DNA from 4 places in the Paenibacillus vulneris genome. Region 3 is predicted to be linked to each of the others. Evidence: riboswitches for the same ligand, from Rfam matches in the RefSeq annotation. Region 3 holds a riboswitch; each other region holds the start of a gene.
The links. Region 3 has a riboswitch for cobalamin ahead of ABEA66_RS16260 (ABC transporter substrate-binding protein). Riboswitches for the same ligand answer to the same signal wherever they lie in the genome.

Region 1 (4,585 bases), on a different contig from region 3:
AGATTAAGGCCGATTGGGTTACGGATTTGCTCTACCTTTAGCCACTGGGTCGGCAAAACGAATAAGGCATACACAAGTGCGAGCAGGATGATGAAGGCGGCGGCATACAGCACAATGATTTTCCCCCCTCTAGAGCCGATATGATTCATGGTACACTAAATCTTACTAAAAGTGTATGTCCAATAAAAGTCGTACATGCTAATGCACTTTCACTGATGGTGAACAAAAGTCATCCAAAAATTTAATAAAGTAAACATTTTTTTATGGAATTCGACACAATCTCCTTTGACAAGATACATTACGTATCATACAGTGAATAAAGAGACCACATACTGTGATAGAGAAATTCATGTAAATATACGGAATAAGAGAAGGAGTGCAATAGAATGAGCAGCAGCAACAAGCAGCAGGAGAAGAAGAATGTAGATGTGTTGAGAATCTTGGCGCAGTTGAACATTGATGCGAGCAAGCTTGCATTGTTCGGTCCTCATGGACCTGATACGCTGCCCCCGACTCCTGGTTCTTCCTGCTAGTAAGCCCCTGTAGATGACTAAAATTACCTCTTTGGTTTACATAAAACTCCCGTTATCCTCCCGCACAGATCAGCTTCCAAGTGAATAAAAAGCCGCCCAAGAAGAGCTTGTGTTCTGATCGGACCTAGTCATGATGTCCCTGGAGAACCAGGATGTGAGTTCCTGTTCTTTGCTCAAGAGCGTAGGATCATGGAACAATCCGTCTTTCCTACTAAAATTGGCGGCGGCACCTAATTTCGGTTAACTTTTCTGGGACCTCTTGACTGGAGGCCTTTTTTTGTTTATATTGATACAAAATGTATCAATATTCGACGGGTCAAGCGCATCATGCGCTTAAGGATATAGGACTTTGGGAAAGCACCCGAACGAACGCTTAAACGACAATATCGAATCGGTGGAGGGATAAGGATGAAAGTACTAATTACAGGCGGAGTCGGCTTTATAGGGTCCCATACGGTGGACTGTGCCATTCAGGCAGGGCTGGATGTAGTAGTAGTCGACAATATGAGCACAGGGAAGGAAGCGAATCTGCATCCGGCATGCAAGCTGTATCGAATGGATGTTGCCAGCACGGAGTTAAGAAATATTTTTGAGCTGGAGCAGCCGGATTACTGTATCCATCTGGCGGAGAAAACCGATTTGAACGAAGCGATGGTCGTTCGGGGGCTGAGTCCCAATTTGCGCGGATTGATCTATTTGCTGGATCTGTGCAAGGAATTTTCGATCAAGAAGCTGGTCTACGGATCCTCCGCAGAGGTCTACGGTTCCTATGAGCCTAAGCCGATTGACGAAGCCGCTCCATGCGCTCCGGTCTCCTGCACAGGAATGTCCAAGCTGGCTCCCGAGGAATACATAAAGCTGTACGGCGCGTTGTATGGACTTAACTACACGATTTTAAGGTATGCGAACGTGTATGGCTGCCGGCAAAAGAGGTATGGAAGCGGGGGCGTAATCTCGGCCTTTCTGGAAACCTTCGTCAACGGCGAGAAAGCCATCATTCAAGGGAAAGGCCTTCAGACCCGGGATTTCGTCTATGTATCCGATGTGGCTTCCGCCAACGTTCAAGCCCTGTCCTTGTCCAACAGCGATACCTACAACATAGGCACGGGAACGGCAACGTCCATTCTGGAATTGTTCGAGCTGATGAATGAGATGACGAATCAAAAAGTAAAGCCCGTATTCGTAACGGCGCGTCCGGAGGACCATCTGCATGTCTGCGTTTCCTGGGACAAAGCGGCCAAGGGCTGGGGATGGAGTCCCAGGATCCAGCTGCGGGAGGGCTTGACCCAGCTTATGGGGGATTTTATGTACCAAAGGCTTATGGACAAAATCAATGGAGTTCAGGAAACGGCGCCCGAGCCTGTGGCAGCCAGTATGCTGATTCGCCGTATGGCCGTGAAGAAATCGGCCCGAAGGCTGAAAACTTCCTCTTTATAAGCCGTTGAACCGCGTTGATAAAGATTTATTTAGAATAGCTTATTCGACAAAATGATCGGTGTTTTTTACCAAAACACTCCCAGTATGCGACACCTTTTTTTGAACATCTCCGATATAATACTAGACATTGAAAGTCTATGAGACGAGATGGAGTGTGGGTTGCAAATGGAAGAGAACAAGAAAACGGTGGATATCGACACCGTCCTGAATCAGCTCGGTATCCCCAGAGACAAGTACGATCAATGGCTGGCTCTTCAAGAAGCCGTGAAGGAACCGATCAAGCCTCAATACAAAGGCCTCGATAAACCGTTATTTTCATATATGTACAAGGAACTAGGCATGATGGAGTACAGCAAGTAGCCGTACCTCATCATGGCTTATTTTTGTCGGCAGGGAGAGAACGCTCGGACCGAATGAAAGCGATGAAGCTTTTGGACTCCTCCAGTGTGAGTTCTCTTCCGTCAATAGTCAGAATGAATTTGTCCAGAATAGCTTCGTCCGAAAGCTCAAGATAGCTGATAAATTCCTCCGTGCCGTCCGCAAAGCTTCCGGGATGATCCGTGCGGCCCATCAAATAGTCTATCGATACGCCGAATATATCGGCAATTTTTTGAATGGTTTCATAATCCGGCTCTCTCCTATTATTTTCATAATGAGAAAGGGCGGAACGGGTAATTCCTACTTTATAGGCAAGCTCTTCCTGGGTCATGTACCCTTTGCTCCGCAGTTTGGCTATTCGCTGCCCGTATTTCATAGAGCATCCTTCCACCTTTGCTGTTGTAAATCGGCTGACCTTCCTCATTCCAGCTCTTCTGTATAGTCGGCTATATTGTTCGTAAGCTATCGTTTTGTTTCAATGGGTATGCTGTAAAAAATAAGAACTTCGGCCCATACCTCCCGGGGCATCGAACGGCTTGTCGTTAACGGCGGGAGGGCGCGCAGTTATAGACAAAGCTTCGCTCCGGGTGATATGATGACTCTGGACAATCAAATACGGATGAATTAGGTGCTGAATGAAATCATGCCTCATTTGGCTTAAAAGGGAAGCCCGGTGCAAAGCCGGCACGGTCCCGCCACTGTGAAGAGTGCCTTTCCATAAGAAAGGCTTGTTATGCCGATGTTGTTGCCACTGGAGCGCCATAGAGCGCGTCTGGGAAGGGAATCGGATGACGAAGCTCGAAGTCAGGAGACCTGCCTAATTTCAAAACACTGTTGACCTACGAGGATAGGGAGGTGTTAGAGATCGGCTTACTTAAGGAATGGTAATGGCATATCGAATGTAATGTCATTGGAATTCTTGAGAACGCGGGCTGCAAGAGCATTTCTAACACTTTCTGTAGGAATGCTCTTTTTTGTGCTGCATAAAAGTAAGGAAGACATGTTCGAGTTGCAACCATCATGATGTATTTATATAGGAAGGAAAGGATGTGCGGCGAATGGCGGGAAAACTGCTTATCATCGGCTTCGGACCGGGAAGCTTCGAGCATATTACGAAACGGGCGCGGGAGGCCATTGAAGAAAGTGAAGTTATCATCGGCTATAACACGTACGTGGATCTTATCCGTGGACTTCTCACCGATCAGGAGATTGTACGGACAGGGATGACGGAGGAAGTGAGCCGGGCTCAGGAGGCCGTTCGGCAAGCGGAGTCCGGGAAAAAGGTAGCGGTTATCTCGAGCGGCGATGCCGGTGTATACGGGATGGCCGGACTGGTGTACGAGGTGCTGATGGAAAAAGGCTGGAGGCGGGACGGCGGCGTGGAAGTCGAGATAATCCCCGGCATATCGGCGATTAACTCTTCCGCCTCGCTGCTTGGGGCCCCGGTCATGCACGATGCCTGCACGATAAGCTTAAGCGATCATCTGACGCCGTGGGAGCTGATTGCCCGGCGCGTCGAGGCGGCGGCCCAGGCGGACTTCGTCATTGCGCTGTACAACCCCCGCAGCGGCAGACGAACCCGGCAAATTGTGGAGACGCAGCGCATATTGCTGAAATACCGCTCGCCGGAGACGCCGGTCGGCATCGTGAAGAGTGCCTACCGGGACCGTCAGCATGTGGTGCTGACAACTTTGCGCGATATGCTCGATCATGAGATCGGGATGCTGACGACGGTCATTATCGGCAATGCGTCGACGACGGTCTACGACGGTCTGATGATCACCCCGCGCGGTTATCAGCGCAAGTATACTCTCGGCGCCGATGTACAGCCGCTTAAGCCGCACCAACGGCTGCAGGAAGCGGCGGAGCCTTGGGCGCTGCAGCAGTGGGACGAGGCAGAGGCGGTCGATGCGGATGACGAGGATTGGGCTTGGGAAGGCGAAGGCCAAGTGGAAAGCGGCCGGGAAGCCGTGGCCCGCACCGCAAGGGAGACGGCTCCTGCAAGCTCCGCCGGCGGCGGAAGCACGGGCGGAGCGGTGCTGGCTGTCAGCGCGGTCAGTGTGGCTGAGCGCGAGGAGCGGAGCAGCGGCCCCGGTACCGACTCGCCGCTAATGCTGGCGATGGAGGCGCTGCGCCTGTCCGATCTCAGCCGAGGCGTGGTCACGGAGCCGGGCAGCACGCCTGCCTCGGCGGGATTGTTCCGCCAGCAAGCGATCTTCGAGCTTGCGGTAAGTCCG
Region 2 (4,585 bases), on a different contig from region 3:
CAATCTTGTTAATAACCGCGCGCTATTAATGAAAGATTTGCCTGCCCTGATGGCAAGCAAAAATGCGACGAAAACATGGGATGACAAGTTCCAGCAGTATCGGGTGCAGTATACTCAGGATGGGGATACCTACGTATTCTGGCTGGAAAATGAGGATACGGTCAAAGCCCGTCTGGAATTGGCAAAGAAATACAATTTGGCCGGCGTTGCCGCTTGGCGTCTAGGCTATGATACAGCTGATCTGTGGAAAACAATGATTCAGGAAAAATAATGGTGGCTTAAAGATCCCTCAAAAAAGTTAACTTTGCCTTCGAATCAGCTTCAGGCACTTTGCGGGAGCCCCGAACTTATCATTTTCTTTGTAAAAAAGAGCTCCAAACGATACAGCGACTCGTTCTCGCTATCCGTTTGGAGCTTTTTTCTTTCTAGCAGGTAGGTTACCAAGCAAACGGCCGGGCTACAATCTCATGCCCCCCCTGTTGCAATTTAAATTAGGTATGCACCGCTGGTTTGCATGAACCGTTTAAATGATTTCACGTCACGGGGAGCTTCCTTCCCTTGTCTCAAGGATTCAGGCAGCGCGCTCCATAATTCCAGAAGTATGGGCTGCTCCAAGCCGAGCAGCCTCAGCTCCTCTTCTTGGCGAAATATTTCATAAGGTGTCCCTTCCCTCACGCACCGGCCTTTATCCATGACCAATACCCAATCAGCCCAGGCATAGGCCAAATTCATATCGTGCGTAGCCATGACGACCGTAATGCCTTGCAGGTGTATGCGGTCGAGCTCTTCTATCAGCTGCTGCTCGGAACGCCGGTCCAAATAGGCGGTCGGCTCGTCCAGCAGCAGCAGCTCCGGTTCCAGCGCCAATACACCGGCCAGCGCAACCCTTTTCTTTTGCCCCAGGCTCAAGTGATGCATCGGTTGATCCGCCAGCTGCTCCAGCTCCATAGCGACGAGCATCTGATTCGTTCGGCGGGCAATCTCCTCTTCCCTCATACCGGCATTACGCAATCCGTAAGAGATATCCTCTGCGGGATTATTCAATATCAGCTGCTGTTCGGGGTCCTGGAATACGAGGCCGATCTGCTGCCTGAGCTGCTTGAGTGAACCACGATTATAGGTAAGCGGCTTCCCCTTCCAGACCAGCTCTCCTTCCACCGGACGATGAATGCCAATGGCCTGTAAAAAAAAGGTAGACTTCCCCGAGCCGTTATGGCCGCAGATCGCCGTTTTTTTCCCCTCAGGTATATTCATGTTCAGATTCTGAAGCGCCTGAGAGGCTGTCCCCGGGTAGCTGTAGCTTAGACCACGTGCTTCCAATATCGATTTCATCCGATTTCCCTCCATCTAAACCAGCATTCCAACCCTGCCAGCAAAATCCAACCGATGCTGCCTTCCCACTTATACCTTGCCGGTACCTCCCCGCCTTGGTAAGGGGGCATTCGAATCTCTTCGGTGAAGCCCCGGGATACCATTCCGTTCGCCAGCCCTTGATAGCGCTGCATGGTTTTGGCAAACATCCGGACGATTAGCAGAGCCGTGTCTCTCAGTCTTCCTGTGAAGCCCTGCTGCCCTCCTCTGGCTCGTTGAGCGGTATACATGTCATGAGCCGTATCCAGCAGAAGAAATAAGAAGCGATAAGTGATCAGCATCAATTCGAGCACCAGAGAAGGCACCCGCAGCTTTTTCATGACTTGGAACAGCTCCGGCATGGGAGTAGTCAGAATCAACAGCATGGATGCGGCTACGCAAGCCATAATTCGGCACAGCAGCTTCACCGTCAGCTCTACGCCCGATGGATTCAAACTCAGAGACCAATGAGAATAAGCGAGCAGCGTCAGGCCTTCTGCCCGGAACTGCCCTTGTTCAAACGAATGAATTTCCAACAATAAAGCGGGCAAGCTTGCTGCAAACAATAGAAGCGAACTGAACAGAAGTGTACTATATAACCTGAGCGGAACCTTGGCATAACCTGCAATCCATGCCGAAATCCAGATGAACATCAGAAGCTGAACAACAGGATGAGACAGATAGGACAGCAGGAGCAAAAGAGCAGCGAAACCGCTTTTCCACATGGGAGAAACGGCTCGCAGCTTATTGCTATAAGAAATGACGTCGATTTGTTTAATCATGGTTACGCTTGGTCGCTCTTCCTTTGAATAAACCGATCGTGTATCCGATAAACCCGGCTCCCAGGGCGGCCTGCAGGGCAAACAGCATGCTTTCCGTTTCCGGAGGAGGCTCTATGAAGGAAGAGAACCAAGGTTCGTAGGACGGATGCAGTGATTTGATCACTTCCTCGGCCGCATCATCCGCGCCTCCGAAATCCCCTTTGACAAGCAGCAATGGTAAAGCGGCCAATAAGACTACGGCAGCCAGTATCAGCATATTTTTCGAGCTGGTTTTCATGATTCGCGGGCTCCTTTCATTTTGCGTTGAAGCAGGGACAATTCATTCGGGCTGTAAGCTTGAAGCCAGTTCCAGATCAATACCGTCAGAAGGCCTTCACTGATAGCCAGAGGGATTTGGGTAATGGCAAAAATACCACCGAATTTCACGAAGGAAGCCGCGATACCCCCCTGCTCCGCCGGGAATGCCAGCGCCAGCTGCATGGAAGTGACTACATAGGTAGATAAATCTGCCAAAGCCGCTGCTATGAAAATGGACCATTTTTGTTTCCCTGTCGCCTGCATCATCCATCTGTAGACAAAATAACCTACGACCGGTCCGGCCACAGCCATTGAGAACGCGTTGGCTCCCAGCGTCGTTAATCCGCCATGTGCCAATAGCAAGGCTTGAAACAACAATACAATGGAGCCTAATACGCTCATCGGCAGAGGGCCGAACATCACGGCTCCGAGACCGGTTCCGGTCGGATGCGAGCTGCTGCCAGTGACCGAAGGAATCTTCAGGGCAGATAATACGAAGGTGAACGCTCCGGCCAAGCCCAGCATAATTTTGAGCTCAGGGGTTTCTCTCGTAATGCGGATTAAAGCTCTCAATCCTAGAATAAAGAAAGGAATGAAGACGACCCACCAAAACACAGCCCAGCCGAGCGGCAAAAAGCCCTCCATAATATGCATGGCATAAGCCGATTGCGGCTCATTAACCATCAGGTACAAGACGAACCCTAACACAAGCAGCAGGCTGCTGGCCCATTTTCTTCTACTCATCCGATACATCCTCCATAATAAATGTGATGAAACAAAAAGACCTATCCAGCAGGATAGGTCACGGGTACGCGTGAAAATACGACAACACCTCTAATGTTTGCCGATTCATTCTCGTACACCTCTCCTTTCCGCGAAGGGATCTGGGTGCATACCATCAGGTAGGTCTCCTGGCTTACGGATCGTTGCTTCTTTCGCCTTCCCCGGCGTTACACCGAGTGACATTATGAAAGAAACTCCCCGTTTACAGTGGCGGGACCGCTCGGGATTTGCACCCGATTCCCTGTTACCCTTTGTCTTCACAAAGGCACCTAATGGATATTCATGATCCAATAATATTAGTACAGCTATTCCATATTCGTGGTATGTCATCGAATTCCTTCTTGGAATACAAAAAACCTCCTTGATAAAAAAGGAGGCTTTCCATTAAGGAGGCCGTTCTTAAGAAGAATGCAGCACTTCTTCCAGCTCTTCCAAATCCGTAATCGGGGAATGACATGCAAAATTCTCACAAACATACGCCGTCGGCCTGCCGCCGATTGCCTGTTTGTCCTGAACTACAGGGAGGAATTGACGAACCTTCTCGCCTTCTTCCCCCGGCGGGACCAAGAATACGGAGGAGTGGGGTCTGAAGCCTTGGCGCACCGTGGCAAGCATCTCCCTGGTTGTCCCGGATTCCGGATCGCCGGCAATGACAATCTCGCTGGAAGGACTGTACGCATAATCCAGAGCGATCAGGAGCATCGAATGCCCTGTCGGATACCGTTCAACCGAGCCTGCGAAGGCTTGCAATTGCCTCTTGGCAATCTGCGACAGCCTGGCGTCATAAGTCAGCTTGGAGAGCTTTAAGAAATTCATGGCCGCCACCGCATTGCCGGAAGGCAGCGCACCGTCGTATATCTCCTTGTTCCGGGAAAACAGCTGCTCGCTGTCGCTTCCGTAGAAAAACAAGCCGCCATGTTCCTCATCCCAGAATAATTCGATCATCTGCCCGTTAAGCTCCACAGCCAGCTGCAGGAATTCGAGCTCAAAGGACGCTTCATACAGCTCAATTAGCCCCCATACCAGGAACGCATAGTCATCCAGGTATGCGGCGAATGCCGCTTCTCCATCCCTGTATCTGGCGAGCAGCCTTCCATCCGGACGCCTTAATCGGGAGACAATAAAACGAGCCGCCTTGGCAGCCGCTTCCAAATATTCAGGCCGTTCCAGCACTTTATAGCCTTTGGACAAAGCCATGATCATAAGTCCGTTCCAGGAGGTCAGCACTTTATCGTCCTTACCCGGATGTACACGCTGCTCACGGTATGCAAACAAGGTTTGTCGGCATCTCCCGATGGTTTCAGATAATAGATCGGGATCCAATCCTTTGAGCCGGGCAAAAGTCTCCACATCATGCTGGATTAAGTTAGGAA
Region 3 (4,585 bases):
GGCGAGCCTGAAGTCCGCTGTACAAGCTTACGGATTATATCATGCTTACCGGCTTGCGATTGCGCCGACACAGAGCATTTCCTATATCCAGAATGCAACGTCAAGCGTAATGCCGATTGTCGAGCAAATCGAAACGCGTACCTATGCCAACTCTACTACCTATTATCCGATGCCGTATTTGAGCAGAGATAACTACTTCTTCTATAAATCGGCTTATCAGATGGATCAGTTCAAGGTATTGGATTTGATTGCCGAAATTCAAACGCATGTGGACCAGGGAATATCCACGGTACTTCACGTCAACAGCGATGTGACTACGAGACAGCTGGCTCGATACTATATTTACGCAGCTAAAAAAGGACTGAAATCTCTTTATTACACTCGGACGAACCATCTTTCCGTTGAAGAGTGCATCAGTTGTTCCGTATAAGATAAGCTGGAAAGGGAGTTGCAGCAATGAGTGTTTGGAAAGCCGTGAATTGGAACCGTCCAGATGACGATTTTACGGATACATTCTGGAAGCAAAATATTATGCAATTTTGGACGGATGAGGAGATTCCGCTATCCGATGATAAAATGTCCTGGCTGACATTAAACGATGCGGAGCGGGACCTGTACATGAAGGTACTTGGCGGTTTAACGCTGCTCGATACGGTACAAGGCGGCGTCGGAATGCCCAAAATTCTCGAGCTCGTCGAAGGGCTGCAGCGTAAAGCGGTCCTCGGCTTTATGGGGATGATGGAGCAAATCCATGCCAAATCGTATAGCAGTATTTTTACCACATTGGCATCGACGGAAGAGATCGATAGCATTTTTCAATGGATTGAAAACAACCGTTTCCTACAGGTCAAAGCGGAGACGATATCCCAATATTATAACAACATTCACTCACGCAAAGATTTGTACTTGGCGATGGCAGCTTCCGTACTGCTCGAGAGCTATCTGTTCTATAGCGGCTTCTTTTATCCGCTGTACCTTGCCGGGCAAGGGAAAATGACGAGCAGCGGGGAGATCATTAACCTGATTCTGCGCGATGAGAGCATTCACGGGTTGTATGTCGGCATGCTGGCTCAAGAGGTGTATGCCCAATTGGATCAGGACGAACAGCAAGCTGCTTATGAGACATTGCAAGGACTTCTTCGCTACTTGCACAGCAACGAAGAGCAATATACAGAGGAGTTGTATACCGCAGTAGGGCTGACGGGCGAAGTGAAAGCCTTCTTGCGTTATAATGCAAACAAAGCCATGATGAACCTGGGGCTGGAGCCTTTGTTCCCGGAAGAGGATATCAATCCTATCGTCCTTAACGGGATTAATACCCGTACGAAGCAGCATGATTTCTTTTCCAAGAAAGGCAACGGGTATATTCGGACGGTTAACGTGGAAACTTTGACGGATGATGATTTCCTGTTTGGTGACTGATGCTTTATGATGGATGCTTCACGCTTGCCCAAAATCGAATTATCCTATATGATCAGATAAGCTTCATACAAATTGCATATAAGGGGAACAAGGTGCTTTAGCAGATGCTAAAGCTTAATAGGGAAGTTCGGTGCAATACCGACGCGGTCCCGCCACTGTAATGGAGGAGTCACAGCAACGGTGCCACTGGTCTAGCCATAGACCGGGAAGGCTGCTGATGATGAGGAGTCCAGAGCCAGGAGACCTGCCTGTTCTGACAGCACTGCTTTTACCTACGGCTGATAGGGAAGTGTTAAAGACGGCTTTTCGTTTGTTCCTCAACAACCGGGGCATCTTTACCTTTCTAGCTTCACGTCTGGGTAAAGATGTCTTTTTTGTATTTCATTTTTAGAAAGAAAGAGGAATTGATAATTATGCATCCTTCATTTTTTCGGAGCAAAATGGCACTTCAGCTTATCCTGTTGACGCTTTGCGTACTGCTTACATTGGCCGGGTGCAGTCCGTCTGCGCAGCCTCAGGCTAATTCATCTGCTTCCTCCGGCAGCGTACATCCGGAAGAGGTCGTGCTGGCCGCTCCTCGCGATCTGGCTCCGGGTCCTCAGGATGCCTACTACACAAGTACAATTCTTTATGTTTGGGAGCCGTTAATTGCAGCCTCCGAGGATGGACAGCCTGCCCCCAAGCTGGCAAAGTCTTGGAAGATGTCCGAGGACGGCAAGGAATGGACCTTTCAGCTGCGGGAGAATGTTCAGTTTCATGATGGAGAGAAGCTGAATGCTGATGCGGTCATCGCTAACTTTAACCGGTACAAGCAAGTAAGTCCCAAGAGCTCGCCGTTCTATACTCTGGATATCAAAAGCTCTTATCCTGGGTTAAAGGATGTCGTCAAGGTCGACGATATGTCCTTCAAGCTCGTCTTCGAGAATCCGCAACCGACTTTACTGTATTCGATGGTGAATTTCTCAAGCCCGATCTACAGCCCTAAAAATTTCAATGAAAAAGGCGATTTTAATGGCCTTCCTCAAGGAACAGGCCCTTTCAAGCTGATCGAACATAAGAAGGACCAATTTGCATTGTTGGAAGCTTTCGACGGCTATTATGGTCAGAAGGCTGCCAGCCAACGGATACGTGTTCGCGTCATTCCGGATCCTGATACCAGACTTGCCGCTTTGAAATCAGGAGAGATTATGGGGGTTATGGACCTCGGTGCTATTCCTCCGACTCTGGCCAAAGAACTGTTGAAGGATTCGCAATTCGAGCTTTCGGCTACAAAATCAACCATCTCTCATTATCTTCATCCGAATGGAAAAAAAGCGCCTTTTGACAACCCCAAAATACGTCAAGCCGTTAGCATGATGATAGACCGCCAGCAATTAGTGAAGGAGCTTTATTTGGGTTATCCTGCGGCAACGGTTAATTTTCTGAACAATACCTCGCCGTTTTATAAGGATATCCCATTGGACTATCGGCCAGAAGAGGCCAAGAAATTGGCAGCTGAAGTACTGGGCAATCAAAGAAAAAGCATCGAGTTGATCGTGCCGACTTACGGCTTGGACCGTTACCCATATAAAGCGCAAGCAGAGCTTTTTCAATCCGTGCTGAAGGAATTGCAGCTGGATGTGAATATCCGCATTCTGGATGGGGCCGCCTTTAAAGATGCCGAGGCCAAAGGAGATTATGACCTGGCATTGGCTACGCAAGGTCTTCCGAACGGAGACCCGTATACGTTATTCACCAACTATTTATCCAGCACAGGCTCCAGCAATAAAAGCTACAGCCTTGGCTACAAAAACGACAGAGTGGACCAGCTGCTGAATCAAGCAAAAGCCACCCTGAGCATGGACGAGCGCAAAGGCATCTATAATGAGCTTCAGACGATAGCGGCATCCGATTTGCCGACGATTCCATTGTTCAACGATGCGAGCTTGATTGCTTACAACAAGAAAATTACCGGTTATAAGGCAACGATTTACGGAACTACGCTTCCCGAGCTCAAATGGGCATCGTAACATGATGTATTTCATTAGACGGATAGCAGCAGCCATTCCGGTCATTATGGGTATTTCTTTTATAGCTTTTGCACTAAGTGTAGCTTCGCCCGGAGATCCTGCGGTCCAAGCTTTAAGCATGAATGGGATTAAGGAGCCGACAGAGCAAGAAATTGAGGCGAAAAGGGCAGAGCTTGGATTGAATGATCCGATGATTGTCCAATATGCTCATTGGCTGTGGAAAGCGAGTCATGGGGATCTTGGAATTTCTTATATGACGAAGGAATCCGTAAGCGGAGAGCTGCTGCGCCGGCTTCCTGTAACATTGAGTGTTTCGGGGATGGCCTTGGTCATCGCAGTAGGCACTGGAATCCCATTGGGAATGCTCATGGCCATGAAGAAAAACACATCTTTTGACCATACGGCGCGAATATTGGCTTTATCCCTGGTTTCAATCCCAGGCTTCTGGCTGGCCATTCTGATGATTACCGTATTCTCCGAAAAGCTTCACTGGCTGCCTACCAGCGGCTACGGAACCTTTAAACATCTCATTATGCCTGCCATCGTATTGGCAGCCGGAACGAGTGCAGTCCTGATGCGCTTAACCAGAGCGGCACTGCTTGAGGTATGGAATCAGGCATATATGGTAACAGCCAAAGCCAAAGGTCTGCCCGACACACGCATATTGATGATTCATGCTTTGCGAAATGCCATGATTCCGCTTATTACCGTCATCGGATCCTACTTTGGAGCTATACTTGGCGGATCGGTCATAGTGGAAGTGATTTTTGCCATACCGGGTATTGGAAGGTTTGCTATGGATGGAATATTTCGCAGGGACTATCCCGTTATTCAAGGGTATGTCGTATTTACAGGTCTTGTCTATGTGGCTTTTAATTTGCTAGTCGATTTGTCTTACCTTGTCATTCATCCGCAAATGAGATTGGGAGGGAAGCTTCAATGAAGCTGGAGTTTGCCTCTATCAGGCTACCAGGCCAAAGGGTGATGCTGAAGGGGGCTGCCGGATTCGCTTGCTTAGTGCTTTTATTGATCCTCTTATGCAGCTTCCTGGCGCCGTGGATCGCACCGTATGACCCCAATCAGGTGAATATGTCAGAACGGCTGGCACCACTTTCTCCCGAGCATATCCTCGGGACGGATACATTGGGCAGAGA
Region 4 (4,585 bases), on a different contig from region 3:
GTAGATTGCTCCCCCGATAAGGGAAAGAGGCAGCAGCAGCCGATAGTCCGGCCCTACGATCAGCCGCAGCAAATGCGGCACGATCAGGCCGACAAAGCCTACGACCCCGGAGACCGACACGGCCGCCGCCGTAATCAGCGTTGCAGCCGCCAGCACAATAAGCTTCGTTCGCTCGACCCTTATACCCAGATAGGCCGCCTGCTGCTCGCCCAAAGCGAATAAATTCATCGCTCTTCCATAGCCGAACAGGATCATGACGCCGATCGCCAAGTAGGGCAGCAGCACAAGCGAATACATCCAGCCCCGAAGCGCCAGGCTGCCCATCAGCCAAAACACAATTTCATTAATAACCTGCTTGGACATCGCGACCATAAACGAGACGAAGGCCCCGAGAAAGGCCTGCATGACGACCCCGGATAAAATCAGGGCTTCCATCCGTATCTTGCCGCCCGTTCTTGCGAGCATAATCACAGTGATCAAGGATAGCGCTCCTGTAATGAATGCGACAACCGGAACAGTTGCCGAGCCCAGCAGGGCAAACTGCAGCCCGAACAAGATCAGGAAAGCAGCGCCGACCGAGGCGCCAGAAGAAACCCCCAACGTATAGGGGTCCGCCAGCGGATTGCGCAGCACACCCTGGAAGGCCGCACCCGCAATGCCCAAGGAAGCGCCGACCAGCACACCCAGCAGTACGCGGGGCAGCCGGACGCGCCAAATAATCTGCTCGGAGGCCGGCTGCCAGTCCACGGGAACCGAGCCTCCGATTCCGGGCAGATGATGCGCCAGAATGCCCCATACATGCAGGAGCGGCACATGAACCGTACCGATGGATAAACTGATCGTCACGGAAAGAAGAAGGAGCAGCACTCCCGCTCCTCCCCATGCCATTAGCTTCCGCTTCATTTTATTTCACCAATTCCGGATAAATGCCTTTGGCTACATCTACCAGCGCTGCTGTAATCCGCGGTCCCGGACGGCTGATCGAGTCCTTATCCAACCCCGCCAGCTTGTTGTTTTTGATCGCATCGACATTAGCCCAGCTAGTCCGCTCTCTAATGATTTGATCCATGGACTTCTTGGAATTTTCATCGATCAGATTTTTCGGGTACAAAATCACTTGAGGATTATCCGCGATCACCTTTTCTTCATTCAGCTTCGCGTACCCGGTAATGTCGGAAGAAACATTAATACCGCCAGCCAAGTTGATCAGCTCGTCCATGAATTCTCCCTTCCCTACCGTCCAGCCCGGAGAAAATTCCATGAGCACCCTTTTCTTTTGCTCCGGCTTCAGATCCTTGACGGCATCCGTAACCTTCTGACGATCCGCCTTCATAGAAGCTACCAGCTTCTCCGCCTGCTCCTGCTTGTCAAAAATTTGCCCGAATTTCAAAATATTGTTCATGACGTCGTCAATCGTCTTGGGCTCTACCTTAAACACGTTCACATTCAAGCCTCTGAGCTGCTCGACGGCTGCTGTTTTGAGCGATACGCCCGATAGCACGACATCCGCGTTAGCCGCAATCAGCGCTTCCTCATTCGGCTTCACGATGCTGCCCATCTTAGGCTTTTTCTTCGCTTCCTCCGGATAATCGCAAAAGTCGGATACGCCGACGACTTTGTCGCCCAAGCCCAGAGCGAACAGAGTCTCCGTCTCGCTGGGAGACACCGACACAATCTTGGCCGGCGCCTTTTCAAAGGTAAACTCCTTGCCTGTTGCATCCTTCACTTTCAACGGATATACTGTAGCCTTTGCGTTCGCGGCTGGAGGGCTTGTCTGTTCTCCGCTGCTCGCTTTAGCCGGCTCCTTCAGATCTGCCGTGCCCGAGGGCTTCGTCTCCTTCGGCGCGCAGCCGGCTGCGCTGAACACAAGCGCCAGACCCAGCACAGCCGCCAGCCATTTTTTTCCGCCGCTTCGTTTCATTTCACTCCACATTGTGGTACCTCCTTTGTCCTTCCATCCCATTGTATCGTTCCTGTTCCATGTCCCGGTTTGCATGCACGTCAAAAACCCTCTGATCCTGATCGCTGCAATTAGGAAGCAGAGGGCATGCGATTGCAGACGCTGTCCGTTATTCTGAACGCAGCGCGTGCAAGCGACGCTCCTTTTTCCTCGAAAGGCCCGGTCTATTCCCGATTAGGCAGGTTTCCTGGCTTATGGAGTTGTACGGAGGCCTCGCCTTCCCATTCCGGTTCAGAACAGTGGCATTATGAGACTCTCCCTCCAAAATACAGTGGCGGGACCGCTCCGGATTCACACCGGCTTCCCTTTTAACCTGCCGGCTTGTTAAGCAGACAGGCACCTAGTCGGATAACTCTATGAAATTAAAGTCAGACCTGCCTATGCAGCAGGAACGTCCATTAGGTCTATTTTTGCGCGATGACCTTCATCACCTGTAAGCCCTTTTCCAGATTTTTGGCATTGGCCGGAATGAAGGCTACCAAATCTTTGCCATTCAGATTAAGCTCTGTAAACCATTTGGTTTGTTCCAAAGGAATACCGTACAAATGCTTCTCTTTCTTCGGCGCTGCATTCTTATCCTTGGAATCTACCGGGAGCTCCAGAACGCCTCCGGGAAAATCCTCCTGCTTCGCCACATCATCCAGACTGACATAGCCGCCCTGCTGGCCTATCGTTTTAAACTGCTCCGTCGGCACAATAATGATGCTGTTATCTCCCGCCGCAATTTCAACGACCAATTTATCCATAGAAAACATCGGCGTGGTCTGAATCTTTACGGTCGGAGCTTCGCCAAGCTTCGTTTGCAGCGCAGCCTGCAGCTTATCTCCCACTTCGTTCGGAATTCCATTGGGGCCTGTCATAAAAATCAATACATCAGCCTTGGGTCCCCCGCCGCAGCCGGCTAGCACCAGCAGCAGCATGATGATGAGCATGAATTTCCCTTTCATGTTCCCTCTCCTTATAGATGCGCTTTCTTGGATTGCTGTTACCCCCAATCATATCATAAATGTCTCGTTTCTTTCAAAACTAGAGATAAAAAAGGAGATGGCCGCAGGCTGAAATGTAAAAAAAGGAACCGTTACCGGCTCCTCTTATTTCGATTCATATACTCATTTATCTTTTTGTCCAGGATCATGCTGATCTTCACAACTTCCGGTGAGGTCAAGCATTGCTCGCTCTGAACCAGTCGTTCGAGCTCCTGACGCAACCTATAAATCTCTTCTTCCAAAGATACGTCAGAAGATGACCGCTTCTTTTTCCCAAAAAACCACTTGGCTTGCTGATTATTCTCTCGAATCCAACCAATTTGCGGGTAATGCCTAAGCTGATATTCCGGAAAAGCCATTCTTCATCCCCCCCTGGCATATCTTTAGATTCGGAAGTCCCATAACCCCAAAGGATATGAAACTTCTATACTATTAAAGATAACAGTTTTTGTCGGGGATGGAAATGACTACTTTTGTCGAAACTATAATTTACGTATAAAATTTCCGATCCTTTCGATCGCTTCCAGCAATTGATTGACGGAAGTCGCGTAGGAGCAGCGCACGAAGCCTTCTCCGCCCAAGCCGAACACATATCCCGGCACCGCAGCGACCTTCGCTTCAAGGAGCAAACGCTGGGCAAACTCTTCCGAGCTTAGCCCTGTAGAGGCAATCGAAGGGAAGGCATAGAACGCTCCCTGCGGCTCATGGCACTCGAGCCCGATGTCCCGGAAGCCTTGAACGACAAGCCGGCGCCGTTGGTTATAGGACTCTACCATGCGGTCCTTTTCATCCATACCGTTTTTCAAAGCCTCGAGAGCTGCGACTTGCCCCATAGCAGGTGCGCACATGACGGTGTATTGGTGAATTTTGAGCATCGCTGAAATTAAATCCCTATGTCCGCAAGCATAGCCCATCCTCCAGCCGGTCATCGCGAAAGCTTTGGAGAAGCCGCTGACCAGGATGGTGCGGTCCTTCATGCCCGGCAAGGAAGCGAAGCTGACATGCTTCTGCTCGTAAGTCAATTCTGCATAGATTTCGTCGGAAATGACAATAAGGTCGTTTTCCTCAACAATTTTTGCAATCGGGAGCCAATCCTCGTACGTCATGATACCGCCTGTCGGGTTGCTCGGATAGCACAGAATCAGTACTTTAGACTTAGATGTAATGCTCGCCTTCAAGGCTTCGGGAGTCAGCTTGAAATTATCCTTCGCGAACGTCTCGATCCCGACAGGAATCCCCCCGCCGATCTTCGTAATCGGAGAATAGGAAATATAGCAAGGCTCCGGAACAAGTACTTCATCCCCCGGGACGATCAAGGCACGCAAGGCCAAGTCAATGGCTTCACTGCCGCCCACCGTAACCAGGATTTCGTCAGAAGGCTCGTACGGCACATGGAACGAATCGTACAAATACTCGGCGATCGCTTCCCTTAGCTCTGGCATTCCTGCATTCGGCGTATACTTCGTATTGCCGCGTTCAAGGGAATACACGCAGGCTTCACGCACGTGCCAAGGCGTGCAAAAATCCGGCTCGCCGACACCAAGAGAAATGATATCCTTGCTGGCGCTGACCAGATCAAAAAATTTGCGGATCCCTGATGGGGGGATTTCTCTCACCAAGGGAGCCAAATAACCCGACA

Region 1: linked by a shared signal. The riboswitch ahead of cobJ (precorrin-3B C(17)-methyltransferase) and the one ahead of ABEA66_RS16260 (ABC transporter substrate-binding protein) in region 3 are both predicted to bind cobalamin.
Region 2: linked by a shared signal. The riboswitch ahead of ABEA66_RS22610 (energy-coupling factor ABC transporter permease) and the one ahead of ABEA66_RS16260 (ABC transporter substrate-binding protein) in region 3 are both predicted to bind cobalamin.
Region 4: linked by a shared signal. The riboswitch ahead of ABEA66_RS06770 (ABC transporter substrate-binding protein) and the one ahead of ABEA66_RS16260 (ABC transporter substrate-binding protein) in region 3 are both predicted to bind cobalamin.

What each region holds. Positions count from the first base shown of each region.
Region 1 is NZ_BAABJG010000006.1:614,587-619,171, reverse strand. It holds gene ABEA66_RS08265 (metallophosphoesterase) at 1-149, opposite strand, end outside; gene ABEA66_RS08260 (hypothetical protein) at 387-533, shown strand; gene ABEA66_RS08255 (NAD-dependent epimerase/dehydratase family protein) at 942-1,970, shown strand; gene ABEA66_RS08250 (hypothetical protein) at 2,136-2,330, shown strand; gene ABEA66_RS08245 (helix-turn-helix domain-containing protein) at 2,341-2,724, opposite strand; cobalamin riboswitch at 2,958-3,183, shown strand; gene cobJ (precorrin-3B C(17)-methyltransferase) at 3,407-4,585, shown strand, end outside.
Region 2 is NZ_BAABJG010000026.1:55,188-59,772, forward strand. It holds gene ABEA66_RS22590 (glycosyl hydrolase family 18 protein) at 1-271, shown strand, start outside; gene ABEA66_RS22595 (energy-coupling factor ABC transporter ATP-binding protein) at 487-1,332, opposite strand; gene cbiQ (cobalt ECF transporter T component CbiQ) at 1,329-2,132, opposite strand; gene ABEA66_RS22605 (energy-coupling factor ABC transporter substrate-binding protein) at 2,125-2,409, opposite strand; gene ABEA66_RS22610 (energy-coupling factor ABC transporter permease) at 2,406-3,173, opposite strand; cobalamin riboswitch at 3,314-3,500, opposite strand; gene ABEA66_RS22615 (thioredoxin domain-containing protein) at 3,612-4,585, opposite strand, start outside.
Region 3 is NZ_BAABJG010000015.1:595,693-600,277, reverse strand. It holds gene nrdE (class 1b ribonucleoside-diphosphate reductase subunit alpha) at 1-430, shown strand, start outside; gene nrdF (class 1b ribonucleoside-diphosphate reductase subunit beta) at 457-1,422, shown strand; cobalamin riboswitch at 1,496-1,688, shown strand; gene ABEA66_RS16260 (ABC transporter substrate-binding protein) at 1,836-3,431, shown strand; gene nikB (nickel ABC transporter permease) at 3,433-4,374, shown strand; gene ABEA66_RS16250 (ABC transporter permease) at 4,371-4,585, shown strand, end outside.
Region 4 is NZ_BAABJG010000006.1:311,170-315,754, forward strand. It holds gene ABEA66_RS06765 (FecCD family ABC transporter permease) at 1-903, opposite strand, end outside; gene ABEA66_RS06770 (ABC transporter substrate-binding protein) at 905-1,933, opposite strand; cobalamin riboswitch at 2,121-2,319, opposite strand; gene ABEA66_RS06775 (hypothetical protein) at 2,365-2,907, opposite strand; gene ABEA66_RS06780 (aspartyl-phosphate phosphatase Spo0E family protein) at 3,039-3,305, opposite strand; gene ABEA66_RS06785 (aminotransferase class I/II-fold pyridoxal phosphate-dependent enzyme) at 3,429-4,585, opposite strand, start outside.